DNA from 3 places in the Dorea sp. genome. Region 2 is predicted to be linked to each of the others. Evidence: riboswitches for the same ligand, from Rfam matches in the RefSeq annotation. Region 2 holds a riboswitch; each other region holds the start of a gene.
The links. A riboswitch is a leader RNA that binds a small molecule or an ion and turns the genes downstream of it on or off. The one in region 2 is predicted to bind FMN.
Positions count from the first base shown of each region.

Region 1: linked by a shared signal. The riboswitch ahead of ACWJAF_RS08765 (bifunctional diaminohydroxyphosphoribosylaminopyrimidine deaminase/5-amino-6-(5-phosphoribosylamino)uracil reductase RibD) and the one ahead of ACWJAF_RS10105 (ECF transporter S component) in region 2 are both predicted to bind FMN.
Region 3: linked by a shared signal. The riboswitch ahead of ribD (bifunctional diaminohydroxyphosphoribosylaminopyrimidine deaminase/5-amino-6-(5-phosphoribosylamino)uracil reductase RibD) and the one ahead of ACWJAF_RS10105 (ECF transporter S component) in region 2 are both predicted to bind FMN.

Region 1 covers NZ_CDRRQK010000016.1:56,148-60,354, reverse strand. Annotated here, with positions in the region: gene ACWJAF_RS08770 (EAL domain-containing protein) at 1-1,788, opposite strand, end outside; FMN riboswitch at 1,944-2,058, shown strand; partial or broken gene ACWJAF_RS08765 (bifunctional diaminohydroxyphosphoribosylaminopyrimidine deaminase/5-amino-6-(5-phosphoribosylamino)uracil reductase RibD) at 2,265-2,489, shown strand; gene ribH (6,7-dimethyl-8-ribityllumazine synthase) at 2,531-3,004, shown strand; gene ACWJAF_RS08755 (HAD family hydrolase) at 3,018-3,662, shown strand; gene ACWJAF_RS08750 (carbon starvation CstA family protein) at 4,136-4,207, shown strand, end outside.
Region 2 covers NZ_CDRRQK010000021.1:6,234-10,440, reverse strand. Annotated here, with positions in the region: gene ptsP (phosphoenolpyruvate--protein phosphotransferase) at 1-1,182, shown strand, start outside; FMN riboswitch at 1,353-1,513, shown strand; gene ACWJAF_RS10105 (ECF transporter S component) at 1,736-2,365, shown strand; gene ACWJAF_RS10100 (VOC family protein) at 2,809-3,177, opposite strand; gene tsaE (tRNA (adenosine(37)-N6)-threonylcarbamoyltransferase complex ATPase subunit type 1 TsaE) at 3,429-3,854, shown strand; gene tsaB (tRNA (adenosine(37)-N6)-threonylcarbamoyltransferase complex dimerization subunit type 1 TsaB) at 3,842-4,207, shown strand, end outside.
Region 3 covers NZ_CDRRQK010000022.1:17,113-21,319, forward strand. Annotated here, with positions in the region: gene ribE (riboflavin synthase) at 1-458, opposite strand, end outside; gene ribD (bifunctional diaminohydroxyphosphoribosylaminopyrimidine deaminase/5-amino-6-(5-phosphoribosylamino)uracil reductase RibD) at 440-1,576, opposite strand; FMN riboswitch at 1,814-1,928, opposite strand; gene ACWJAF_RS10435 (hypothetical protein) at 2,127-2,420, opposite strand; gene nadA (quinolinate synthase NadA) at 2,570-3,484, opposite strand; gene ACWJAF_RS10445 (peptidase C39) at 3,500-4,120, opposite strand; gene ACWJAF_RS10450 (MalY/PatB family protein) at 4,151-4,207, opposite strand, start outside.

The DNA of each region.
Region 1 (4,207 bases), on a different contig from region 2:
AAAGTACAGATAGTCATCGGTACTTGGACTGAGCAGGTCGATGATCCCGCATAATTCCGCCGGTGAAATATGCTGGTATTTTTTCTCCTGCGTGATCAGTTCATCCGTGATTCCCTGTGCATGAGATTGCTTTCCGGAAGAAAGCATCGGATGAGAAGAAGCAGAATGTGACATTTTTTTTCTTCGTTTTTCACGGTAAAGCATAGTATCACTGCGTCTTACGATATCTTTAAAATCCATATCGGTATCAGGATGATAATAGGCATAGCCGGAAGATACACTGAGAGAATAAGGAAGATCCTGATCCTTTTCATTTAGAAGCAACTTCAGTTTATGGATCTTATCTTCAATCAGTTCTTTTTCATCTTTGTGGAAAATATAAGCAAATTCGTCTCCACCGATCCGGAAACAATTCTGTTCTGATGGAAAAGCCTGACGGATACACTGATAGCAAAGCTTTAAGGCTTCATCTCCCTTTTCGTGGCCAAAGTTATCATTAATTTCTTTCAGATTATCAAGGTCTAATAAGACAACTCCGGTTGTATGTAATTCCAGCTCCTGCTCGTCCAGATAGCGAATCATATTTTCGTAGGCATTCCGGTTCATGGCTTCGGTGAGCATATCTATATTAGCCAGTTTCTGGAAGTAGATCAGTTTTTGCTTTTGGATACACTGCTCATAATATTGCGATACCTGAATCCAGATCAGCATAAGGATAAACAGCAGAGTCCCAAGCGGAAGAAATACAGATGTCTGCTGGAATTTGCGGATATAATAAACCAATAGTTCCGATAAGGCAAAACACATAATGAGATACATCGGGTATCTGAATTTTCTGGCAAGTTCGTTTCCAAGCTGTTTTGCTTCGTAATGGATCAGTCCAATCGTATATGCTGCATTCACAAACATGATCAGATGCGTGAACGGAAGAATCAGGAAGATATCGACAATTCCCATGCACTGAAGAAGGACGGCTGCAGCCATATTGATCAGATAAAAAACAGACAGGAACAGGGCACCTTTCCGGAATTTACTTTTGCAAATATCATACAAAAGGAAATTAAATGGTACAGGAAAGAGGTAAAATGTAAAGAAGTCGATAAAATACAGTGTTCTTCCATCCGGAACTAAAAACTGCAGAAAACCACATTGCTTCAGGGACCATAAGGCGATCAACAGGGAGAAGATTCCAAGATTCAGGAATATTTTAGATGTTTCTTCGGAGAAATCCTCCTGTTTCTTCCGTACCACTGCAATATACAATACCAGAGAGAGAAATCCTAAAAATAAAACACCGCAACTGAGGATCAGTATTCCTAGACTCTGGCTGAGAATCTTCAGAATACAATCGCCCCTCGTACCCAGAAAAAGATGCACCGGGTTCCCGTAATAGCCCTGATATACAGGAATGATTTTGACGGTCAGTTTCTTGGCGTCACTGTTTGCCGGAATGTCTACAATATGCCAGCAGGAGCCGGGTGATTTCATGAATTTTGGTGCGTTTTCTTCATTTCCATATTGATAAATAAGTTTTCCATCCAGCCAGACTTCCGCATCGGTATGGGTAGTTCGGAAAAGAATGGATTTTTGCGTGTGGAATTCATCGGGCAGAATTACATATTCCGTTTTTGCATCGTCAGTTTTAGAGCTTGTTGTTTTCAGTGAGGTGGTGTTGTCAAAAGGCAGATCGTTCCGAACAGTATCCTGTCTGAATATCCAGATGGAAAAGATAACGGCAAATAAGACAGATGCGATCAACGAGAGCCATATTTTTTTCTCTATTTTCATAATTTGATTTCCTTTAGATTCTACGTATTTTTAGGTGACAATAATCTATACGTATAGAATAACAAAATTGGCAGATGAAAGCAATGTGAAAAGGAGTTTGCCATTTCCAAACTTTTGCTTTACAAATGATATATAAAGTATTATGATAAAAAAAACGAAATCTTCAGGGCAGGGTGTGATTCCCTACCGGCGGTAAAGCCCGCGGGCCGAGAGGCATGATCCGGTGTGATTCCGGAGCCGACAGTATAGTCTGGATGAAAGAAGATGATGGTACAGTTATTTTAATAGATGAATGTAGTGTCTGAGCTCTGAGATGGTGATCCATTTCAGAGCTTTTTTGGTTAACAGATCATTTATCAGTTACATGTAACAGATCATTTCCCCTGTAGGTATCCTGCAGGGGTTTTTTATAACTAAGAAAGAAGAGAAATGACGGATCGGGAATACATGCTCCGGGCAATCCAGCTTGCAAAAAAAGGAGCAAGACACCGCCGTGTACGGAAGCAATCATAGAACAGAAGATCAAAAAAGTGGTGATTGGTTCCAGGGATCCGAATCCAAAGGTGGCAGGGAAAGGTGCACAGATATTGCGTGAATCGGGAATTACAGTAGTTCAGGATTTTATGCGGGAAGAATGTGACCGTCTGAACCCGGTGTTCTTTCATTATATTACGACAAAGACACCGTATGTAGTGATGAAAATAGAATTATAAAAAGATTTAATGAATAGGAGGAAGAAATCATGAGACAGATCAATTTAGTAGAAGGAAAAGTAGTAGCACCGGAGGGAATGAAAGTCGGAATCGTGGCTGCCAGATTCAATGAGATTATTGTGAACAAGTTATTAGGTGGAGCCGTCGACGGGCTGGTAAGACATGGGGTAGAAGAAGAGAACATTACGGCTGCCTGGGTACCGGGAGCATTTGAGATTCCGCTGACTGCACAGAAGATGGCACAGTCCGGAAAGTATGATGCAGTCATCTGCGTGGGAGCAGTTATCCGCGGGGATACTTCCCACTATGATCTGGTGTGCAATGAATCAGCCAAAGGAATCGCACAGGTTGAACTTGCAACAGGAATTCCGGTATTATTCGGGGTGATCACCACAGAGAATATCGAACAGGCTATCGCACGTGCAGGAAGTAAAGCCGGAAATAAAGGATATGACTGTGCATTGTCCGCAATTGAGATGGTAAATCTGATGAAGCAGCTTTAATCAGGTGCAGCCGATGGTGAAAACAATCATTTTTGATTATGATGGAACGATACATAATACTATTGGAATCTATGAACCGGCGTTCAGGGAAGCTTATCAGTGGTTGACAGAACAGGATGTTGTAGAGGAACAGAAGATAGAGACGGCACAGATCGCAGGATGGCTGGGCTTAAACAGCAAAGAAATGTGGGATACATTTCTGCCGGAATTAGATCAGAGGTACAAAGATCAGGCGAGTGCGATCGTGGGAGATTCCATGGTCAGGCAGATCAGGAAGCACCGGGCAGTGTGGTATCCGGGAGCGGAAGAGATGCTTACGGCTTTGAAGAACAGAGGATATCATCTTGTGATCTTAAGCAACTGTAAAGTGGCATACCGCAAAGCACATTGGGAAGAATTCCGGATGGAAAGATGGTTTGAACAGTTTTATGACTGTGAATCGTATGGATTCTGCCCTAAGACGGAGATCGTGCAGGAAATTGTCCGGGACTATCCGGGACCTTATCTGGTGATCGGAGACAGAAGACAGGATTTGGAATGTGCCAGATCCTGTAAAAGTCCGTTCATCGGATGTCTGTATGGCTATGGTGAGAAGGGAGAACTGGATGGAGCAGATTATTTTGTGAAATCTGTAGAAGAGATAACCGGAATCATATAATGTGAAAAAATGCACAAAAATAGAATTCTATTTTTGTAAATTATGTTTAATTCCACTCTTGCACTTTACAAGAAAAAAGTGTAAAACATTAAGTAAGCTAAAAAAAGTAAATAAGAAATGCAATGAAAGGGACACGTCACAAATCAAATCCGGATTTTCAGAGAGCCGCCGGATGGTGCGAAGCGGCAGAAGGTAGTTTGTGATATCACCTGGGAGCATCTCGCTGAAATATGTGTAGAAAGTGTATGGATTCATATCAGAAAAATATAAAGTAAGCAGAGACGTCATCTTCACGTTACAGAAGAGACTGTTTAATTATGACAGTAATGAGTGGTTGTAGGTAGTGATAGCTGCAGTAATACAAAGTGGTACCACGGAAGAATATTCCGCCTTTGTTATCTGAAAAGATAGCGAAGGCGTTTTTTTATATATTTTTTAACGCTAAATGCTAAAGAGAAAGAAGAGGATAGTTTATGAGTGGAATATTAATGATGATAATCGCCATCGTTGTTCTCGGAGGAGCATATCTCCTGTATGGCCGTTAT
Region 2 (4,207 bases):
GGCGGAGCAATCGGAGACGAACCTGTAATCGTAGTAGCAGAAGACCTTGCACCAAGTGAAACAGTTCAGATGGACAAAGAAAAACTTCTGGCATTTGTAACAAGACTTGGATCTGCAAACTCTCATACAGCAATTCTTGCCAGAACAATGAATATCCCGGCATTGATCGAAGTAGACATCAAAGAAGAGTGGAATGGTAAGATGGCAGTTGTAGATGGCTATACAGGCACATTCTACATTGATCCGGATGAAGAGACTCTTAAGAAAATGCAGGAGAAAAAGGAAGAAGACATCAAAGCAAGAGAACTTCTTCAGAAATTAAAAGGAAAAGAAGACGTTACTGTAGATGGAAAACATATCAAATTATATGCCAATATCGGTGGAGTAAAAGACGTTGCAAGTGTACTTGCCAATGATGCAGCCGGAATCGGTCTGTTCAGAAGTGAATTCTTATATCTGGAAGCAGATAATTATCCGGATGAAGAAGCGCAGTTCCAGGCATACAAGACAGTTGCAGAGAACATGGCAGGTAAAAAAGTAATCGTACGTACACTTGATATCGGAGCAGATAAGCAGGTAGATTACTTCAACCTGGATCACGAAGAGAACCCGGCTATGGGATACCGTGCAATCCGTATCTGCTTAGACAGAAGAGATATCTTCCGTACACAGCTTCGTGCACTGTTACGTGCCAGCGCTTATGGTAATATCGGAATTATGTATCCAATGATCATCTCTGTAGATGAAGTAAAAGAAATCAAGAAGATCGTAGAGTCTATCAAGGCAGAACTGACAGAAAAAGGAATCGAGTATGGTAATGTAGAACAGGGTATCATGATCGAGACACCTGCAGCAGTTATGATCAGTGACCTTCTGGCAGAAGAAGTAGACTTCTTCAGTATCGGAACAAACGATCTGACCCAGTATACACTGGCAATCGACAGACAGAACAGTAAACTTGACAACATCTACGATGCACATCATCCGGCAGTACTCCGCATGATCCAGAAGACGATCGAAAATGGACACAAGGCAGGATGCTGGGTTGGTATCTGTGGAGAACTCGGAGCAGACATGACTCTGACAGAGACATTCCTTAAGATGGGAATCGACGAATTATCCGTATCACCAACATTCGTACTCCCAATCAGAAAACTGATCCGCGAGATGAGCACAAAATAAGAATGATTCAAGTTATGAATCAAATTATTATTCGCTTGAATTTTATTGCGTAAGAAAGTGATTCAGGCGAGAAGGGTGTTCCTTTTGAACAGCAATCCAAATATAAATGTGATTGGAGTTAATTAGCTGTTGCGAGGGAGAGTAATCTGTATTATAATATCTGAGAAAAGAAGATTCTTCGGGGCAGGGTGCAATTCCCAACCGGCGGTAAAGTCCGCGAACTGATTTAAAAAAATGACTGTTCAGTAATAACAGGACAGGTATCAGAAAAATCAGCCGATCTGGTGAAATTCCGGAACCGACAGTAAAGTCTGGATGAGAGAAGGATGATGCGATAATTGCAGAATTAATATTTGAAAAATCATAGCCCCGGTACTTCAAGTGCCGGGGTTTTTGCTGTAAGTGACAGGAGAGATGATATACCAACGTGTACATCCACTTTCTAAGATGCAGGATTATTTCAAATAAATTACAAGTGACAATTTGCTAATCGCATGGTTCGAATTAAGAAGTTTCTTCCTTTAGAAATTTATAAGTTTAAAGGAGAAGAAAGATGAGTACAGAAGTAATGGCAAAACAAAATGAAAGAAACAGAAACAAGATCAGAACGATGGCACAGATCGGTATGCTCTCAGCAATTGCAACCGTATTGATGCTGTTCGAGATCCCGCTTCCATTTGCACCATCGTTTTACGAGATTGACTTTAGTGAAGTACCGATCCTGATCGGAAGCTTTGCAATGGGGCCGCTCGCAGGAGCTGCAATAGAATTTATCAAGATTTTATTAAACTTTGCAATCAACGGAACCTTAACAGCAGGAGTCGGTGAAATCGCAAACTTCCTGATTGGATGTTCCCTGGTTGTGCCGGCAGCAATGATATACCGCAAAAAACACACCAGAAACGGCGCCTTGCTTGGCATGGTGACAGGAACCGTCTTCATGACCGTAGTCGGATGCTTCATGAACGCCTACATCCTGCTCCCTGCATACGCCAAAGCCTTCGGAATGCCACTTGATGCGCTGGTAGGAATGGGAACAGCAGTCAACAAACATATCACAGACATCAAGACATTTGTGATTCTGGCAGTAGGACCGTTTAATCTGCTGAAAGGAACATTGGTGTCATTGATAGTGTTCCTGGTTTATAAAAAAATAAGTCCGATCTTAAAAATGAATGCGTAGGATTGCTGTTTAATACACTAGTTCATGGTGGCCTCCCGGTCCATGAGAAAGCGCTGGTATCCTATTTGCTGCTAGATGTCACGATGCAGAAGTTCTAAGGAAGTCCGACTTTCCTAAGGACGAAAGGGACTCCGCTCCAAACTCGCCGTTCGGCTCAAACAGTGTCGCTCCGTCCCTTTAACGGAAAGTCAAACTGCCTAAGAACTTCTACACATCGCGCCAAAAAACGCTGCAAACAGGATACCAGCGCTTTCTCATGTCGTGATTGGCAGGCGATAGTGTATGAAATAGTTGGAGGGCGTAACCGTGAATGCTTACCCCGGGAGTATCATAAAAAGAACTACCGGGGTAAGCATTCTCAGTTACGCCCTCCATTTAATACATTAAGTATCGCATACGCAAGGACCGGGAATCCACCCCAAATTAATGTATTAAACAGCAATTTATTCTGCCGGACAAATCTCCACCCAATACCCATCCGGATCATTGATAAAGTAAATACCCATCTCAGGATTTTCAAAACAGACACAATCCATTTCCTTATGGAATGCAAACGCCGCATCCATATCATCTGTCTGCATAGCCAGATGAATCTCGTTATCTCCAAGATCATAAGGTCTGTCCATATCACGAAGCCATGTAAGCTCTAATTTGTGCGGGGTAGTATCATCGCCTAAGAAGACAAGCTTAAAACTTCCGTCATCTGCAACCGTTTCTTTTGTAACTTTCAGTCCAAGAGCTTTTTTGTAGAACTCAATAGACTTATCAAGGTCAGCAACATTGATATTATTGTGATAAAAAGTGAATTTCATAAGTATTCCTCCTGATAAAATAATGAATTGTAATTGTCAGACAATATGTACAGACAGCCGGTATCTTTAGTGTTATTATTCATGATACCTAAGTATGCAATAGAAGCTGCCGATGGCAGATCCTATGTATTACCTTATGTTTCTGAGTATAACATGAGTAGCAGAAGAAAAAAAGATGTGTTATACTTAAAGATACTGAATAATAATAACAATGTAACATAAAAAGTGTGAAATATAGAAAGGGAGCGCTTATGATAATAGAGACAAACAGCGAAAAAGAGACATGGGATCTTGGCTTTAGGCTGGGTGAAAAGGCCTGCGCTGGACAGGTGTATACACTGGTGGGAGATCTTGGAGTAGGAAAGACTATATTTACCAAAGGACTTGCCAAAGGACTGGGAATAGAAGAACCGGTCAGCAGCCCGACATTTACTATTGTGCAGATCTACGAAGAAGGAAGACTTCCTTTTTATCATTTTGATGTGTACAGAATCGGTGATGTGGAAGAGATGGATGAGATCGGTTACGAAGATTATATCTATGGAGAAGGCGTAAGTCTGATTGAGTGGGCGAATCTGATTGAGGAAATATTGCCGGAACATTATACAGAGATTAAAATAGAAAAGGATCTGGAAAAAGGATTCGATTACCGGAGGATTACGATATGCGAATATTAGCATTAGACAGCTCAGGCCTGGTTGCCAGCGTAGCTGTAGTAGAAGACGGGGCAATGGACGACCAGGTCGTTGCCGAATATACAGTTAATTATAAAAAGACACACTCCCAGACATTGCTTCCAATGCTGGATGAGATTGTAAAGATGACAGAGATGGATCTTAACACCGTTGATGCAATCGCGGTTGCAGGCGGACCGGGATCGTTTACCGGGCTTCGTATAGGATCAGCAACAGCGAAGGGGCTTGGACTGGCACTTAAGAAACCACTGATTCATATTCCTACATTAGAAGGCCTTGCATATAATCTGTGTGGAATAACAGATATCGTATGCCCGATCATGGACGCAAGACGC
Region 3 (4,207 bases), on a different contig from region 2:
GCTTCGTCCACTTTCGCCACTGTCAGGCTGATTCCATCTATACAGATAGATCCTTTTTCTACGACCAGATGTAATATCTTCTGTGATGTCCCAATAGACACCCAGATGGCATTCTCTTCCCTGATCATGGAGCGTATCACACCGGTTCCGTCAATATGGCCACTTACAATATGCCCTCCGAATCTTCCATCTGCTGCCATTGCCCGTTCCAGATTCACATAACTTCCGGCCTTGCAGCTTCCAAGACTGCTCCGTCGGATTGTCTCTGCCATCACATCCGCAGTAAATCCATCCGGCTGAAGTGATGTGACCGTCAGACACACTCCATTTACTGCGATGCTGTCACCAATCTTCGTACCTTCCAGCACTTTTTTTGCTTTCACCGCCAGGACTCCCGATTCTCCGTTAAGCTGCATATACCGGACTTTTCCTTTCTCTTCTACGATTCCTGTAAACATGACTCCTCCTGTTCTTTTTCACACACCTGACATGTAATCTTAATATCCTCCCCGATCTGACAGATATCTGTATATTTTAATTTCACTGCTTCGGAAGGAATATCAACTCCGATGCCTTCCACCGGTGTCTTACTATTCATGCCGCCAAATATCTTTGGTGCGATAAAGGCTTGTACTTCTTTTACGATTCCTGCCCGCAACGCACTGTCATTTAACGTTCCTCCTCCTTCCAGAAGGATACTGTCAATGCCTTCATTTCCAAGATCATGCATCAGTTTCTTAAGATCTATCTGACAATTCTCATCCGGACAGCAGATAGTCTCTACTCCCATGGCATGTAATATATCTGTTTTTTCTTGTTTCTCTTTGTCATTTCCAAAATCCGCATAAGCTACGATTGTCCGGTACTTTCCTGCACTTTTTACAATCTGACTGTCAAGCGGAATTCTAAGCTTACTGTCACACAGAATCCTGACCGGGCTTTTCAAACCTTCTACCCGGACATTCAACATCGGATCATCCGCAAGCACGGTTCCGATACCGGCCATGATTCCCATATACCGGTGGCGCATCTGCTGTACTTCTGCTCTTGCTGCTTCTCCGGTAATCCATTTTGATGCGCCTGTTTTCGTCGCAATCTTTCCATCCAGCGTCATTGCATATTTCATCACCACATAAGGCGTCTTCGTTGTAATATAATGGAAAAATACCGGATTGAGGCGGTCACATTCGTCTCTCATAAAATCTTCTGTTACGGTAACACCAGCCTCTCTCAGTATCCGTACACCTTTTCCAGCTACTTCCGGATTTGGATCTCTGGAACCAATCACTACTTTTTTAATCTTTTGTTCAATAATTGCTTCTGTACATGGTGGAGTCTTACCATAATGGCAGCAAGGTTCCAGTGTAACATACAACGTTGCGCCTTCCGCTGATTCTGTAAGAGATGCGAGTGCATTACGTTCTGCATGAAGTTCTCCGCATTTTCTATGATAACCTTCTCCTATGATCCTCCCATCTTTTACAATTACTGCACCTACCATTGGATTCGGATTCGTCCAGCCTTCTCCTTTTTTGGCCAGCTGGATTGCCCGGAGCATGTAATCTTTATCTGTCACTTCTATTCCTTCTTTCTTATTTTAATTCTTATTTCAATTCTTATTTTGATATACAAAAGAACAGCTTTTCTTGCATACTTTACTATGCAAAAACCCCCTGTAGATTATCTACAGGGGGCACGATTTGTTTTCCAAAATTGATAAATGTTTCTCTAAAATATTATTTTACAAAAAGCTCTGAAATGGATTACCATCTCAGAGCTTTGATACTACATTCATTGCAAAACTTAACTGTACCATCATCTTCTCTCATCCAGACTGTACTGTCGGCTCCGGAATCTCACCGGATCATACCTTTCGGCTCGCGGGCTTTACCGCCGGTAGGGAATTTCACCCTGCCCTGAAGATATCTTTTCTTTTATCTTAGTACTTTATATGTGCTTTGTAAAGTAAAATTTCTATTTCTTTTTCCATATTATTGCAAAATCCGGAAATTCCTTATCTGCAGAACCTGCCACCGACTTCAATTGTCCGAAACATTTTCCTCTAATCTCAATTACAAACTATGAAATTTCATTCGCTACTACCTCTCTTTTGTAATATTCCTTTATTAATTATAAACCATCGTTCCATATTTGATTTCTTCCAGGTCATAACATACAAATTCTTGTTCAGCCAACGTAGACTTTTTCAGAAGATGCGATATCATATACTCTGCCAGTCCTTCGTATCCTGTATAATCCGCTTTATACCAGATTCTGAGAGGCCACACTTTTTCCGGAACTTTAACTTCCTGTTCATATTCCGGATACTTCTGCAGCATCTTAAGAAATAGAACAATTGGTCCGCGGATAACGTCTTCACTTCTCTCCCAACGCTCTACTGTCGGTTTTGAACAATTCAACTGTATTCCGTTAAAAAAGACTTCGTATCCCCTGTTAGATACGAAGTCTTTCTATGTGTAATCCAATTGTGTAATCAAATTTTTCTTCTTACTTGGGCCACCGGGACACTAAAAAAACCCCTTGTCCCGTCCCCCTGGCTTACCCTGGCTTATTGTGCTGCCAGCTTCAGCATCTTCTCCAGTGGAAGTGCTGCTTTCTGGCGCATCTCTTCACCGAGATTGACCTCCGGCTGCATAGTCTCGAGTGCTTCTTTTACACCTTCCAGACGTACCATCTTCATATTCGGACAGAACTGTCTGTGTCCTACAGAGTAGAACTTCTTCTCTGGATTCTTCTGGTGCAGTTCATAGAACACACCCATCTCGGTACAGATGATAAATGTATTATTATCTGACTTTGTCGCATAATCGATGATCTGTGATGTGCTTCCGATAAAATCGGATAATTCCAGAATATCTCCCGTACATTCCGGATGTGTCAGTACAAGTGCTTCCGGATGTGCTTCTTTGGCTTTCTGAAGTTCTTCTTTATGGATGCTCTTATGTACGTGGCAGAATCCATCATTGAAGATAAAGTGTTTCTCAGGAAGCTGGCTTGCCACATAACGGCCAAGGTTCTCATCTGGGATAAAGAAGATATCTTTATTCGGAAGATTCTTTACAATCTTCAGTGCATTGGATGATGTTACACAGACGTCGGATTCTGCTTTGATCTCTGCAGTCGAGTTCACATAACAGACTACGGATACATCCGGATATTCTTTTCTTACTTCTCTGATCTTGTCCACATCTACCATATGTGCCATCGGACAGTCTGCATGACCGTCTGCCATTACGACTCTCTTCTCAGGGTTTAAGATTTTCGCACTTTCTCCCATGAAAGATACACCGCAGAAAATGATTGTGCTTTCCGGCACTTTTGTTGCGATCTCTGCAAGATAATAAGAGTCTCCTACATAATCTGCAATCTCCTGTACTTCCCCATCTACATAATAATGTGCCAGGATAACAGCATCTTTTTCTTTTTTCAGTTTCTGGATTTCGCTTTTGATTTCTTCGTTCATTTCAAACTTTCACCTCTAAATAAAGTATTCGATGGTCTCTTCCTCCGTAAGCCTGGTCTTTTCATTAAATAAGACCACAGCTTCTCTCCCATCGTACGGTCCTAGGGAATACATGTTAAGTGCTGTCTTATTAAAATACTTCCATGGAACGATCCGGTTGCAACAGGTCGGCTGATCCAGAACTCTTATGATATCCTTCTGTTCATAATCCTGGTCACAATAATAAGGATCAAACATCCGTACATTCTCACCTTCCACTCCGGTTAAAAGTACGTAATGCCATTCATCTGTATACAGACGTAAAACCACGGCACCTCCGCGTTTTAGTGCATCGTTCACATAACTTTCATTTCCGATATAGACGGATTTCCCGGACAGATATTTGCTGGAAACAGCCAGTTTATCGATATTGCCCATACTGTTCAGCCAGTTACTTAAGAACATCATTGCCGCACAGGAAGTCCCGCTTTCACCCGGATTACCGTCAGAACTATAGCAGTCCAGACAATATAGCATAATATTTCTAAGTATCTCCGGCGGGATCTCCTCCCTCTCAAATAAATAGCTGATTGCATTTTGCATCGTTGTTGGTCCGCAGTCATATTCGGAAAATTGATAGTGCAGTGGATTCTTCATGAAAAATTCCCTTCTTTAACATATTCTCACTTATCTATCATGCACCGCATTAACCAGTTGTGTCAATGCCTGTTTTAAAATTTCTCG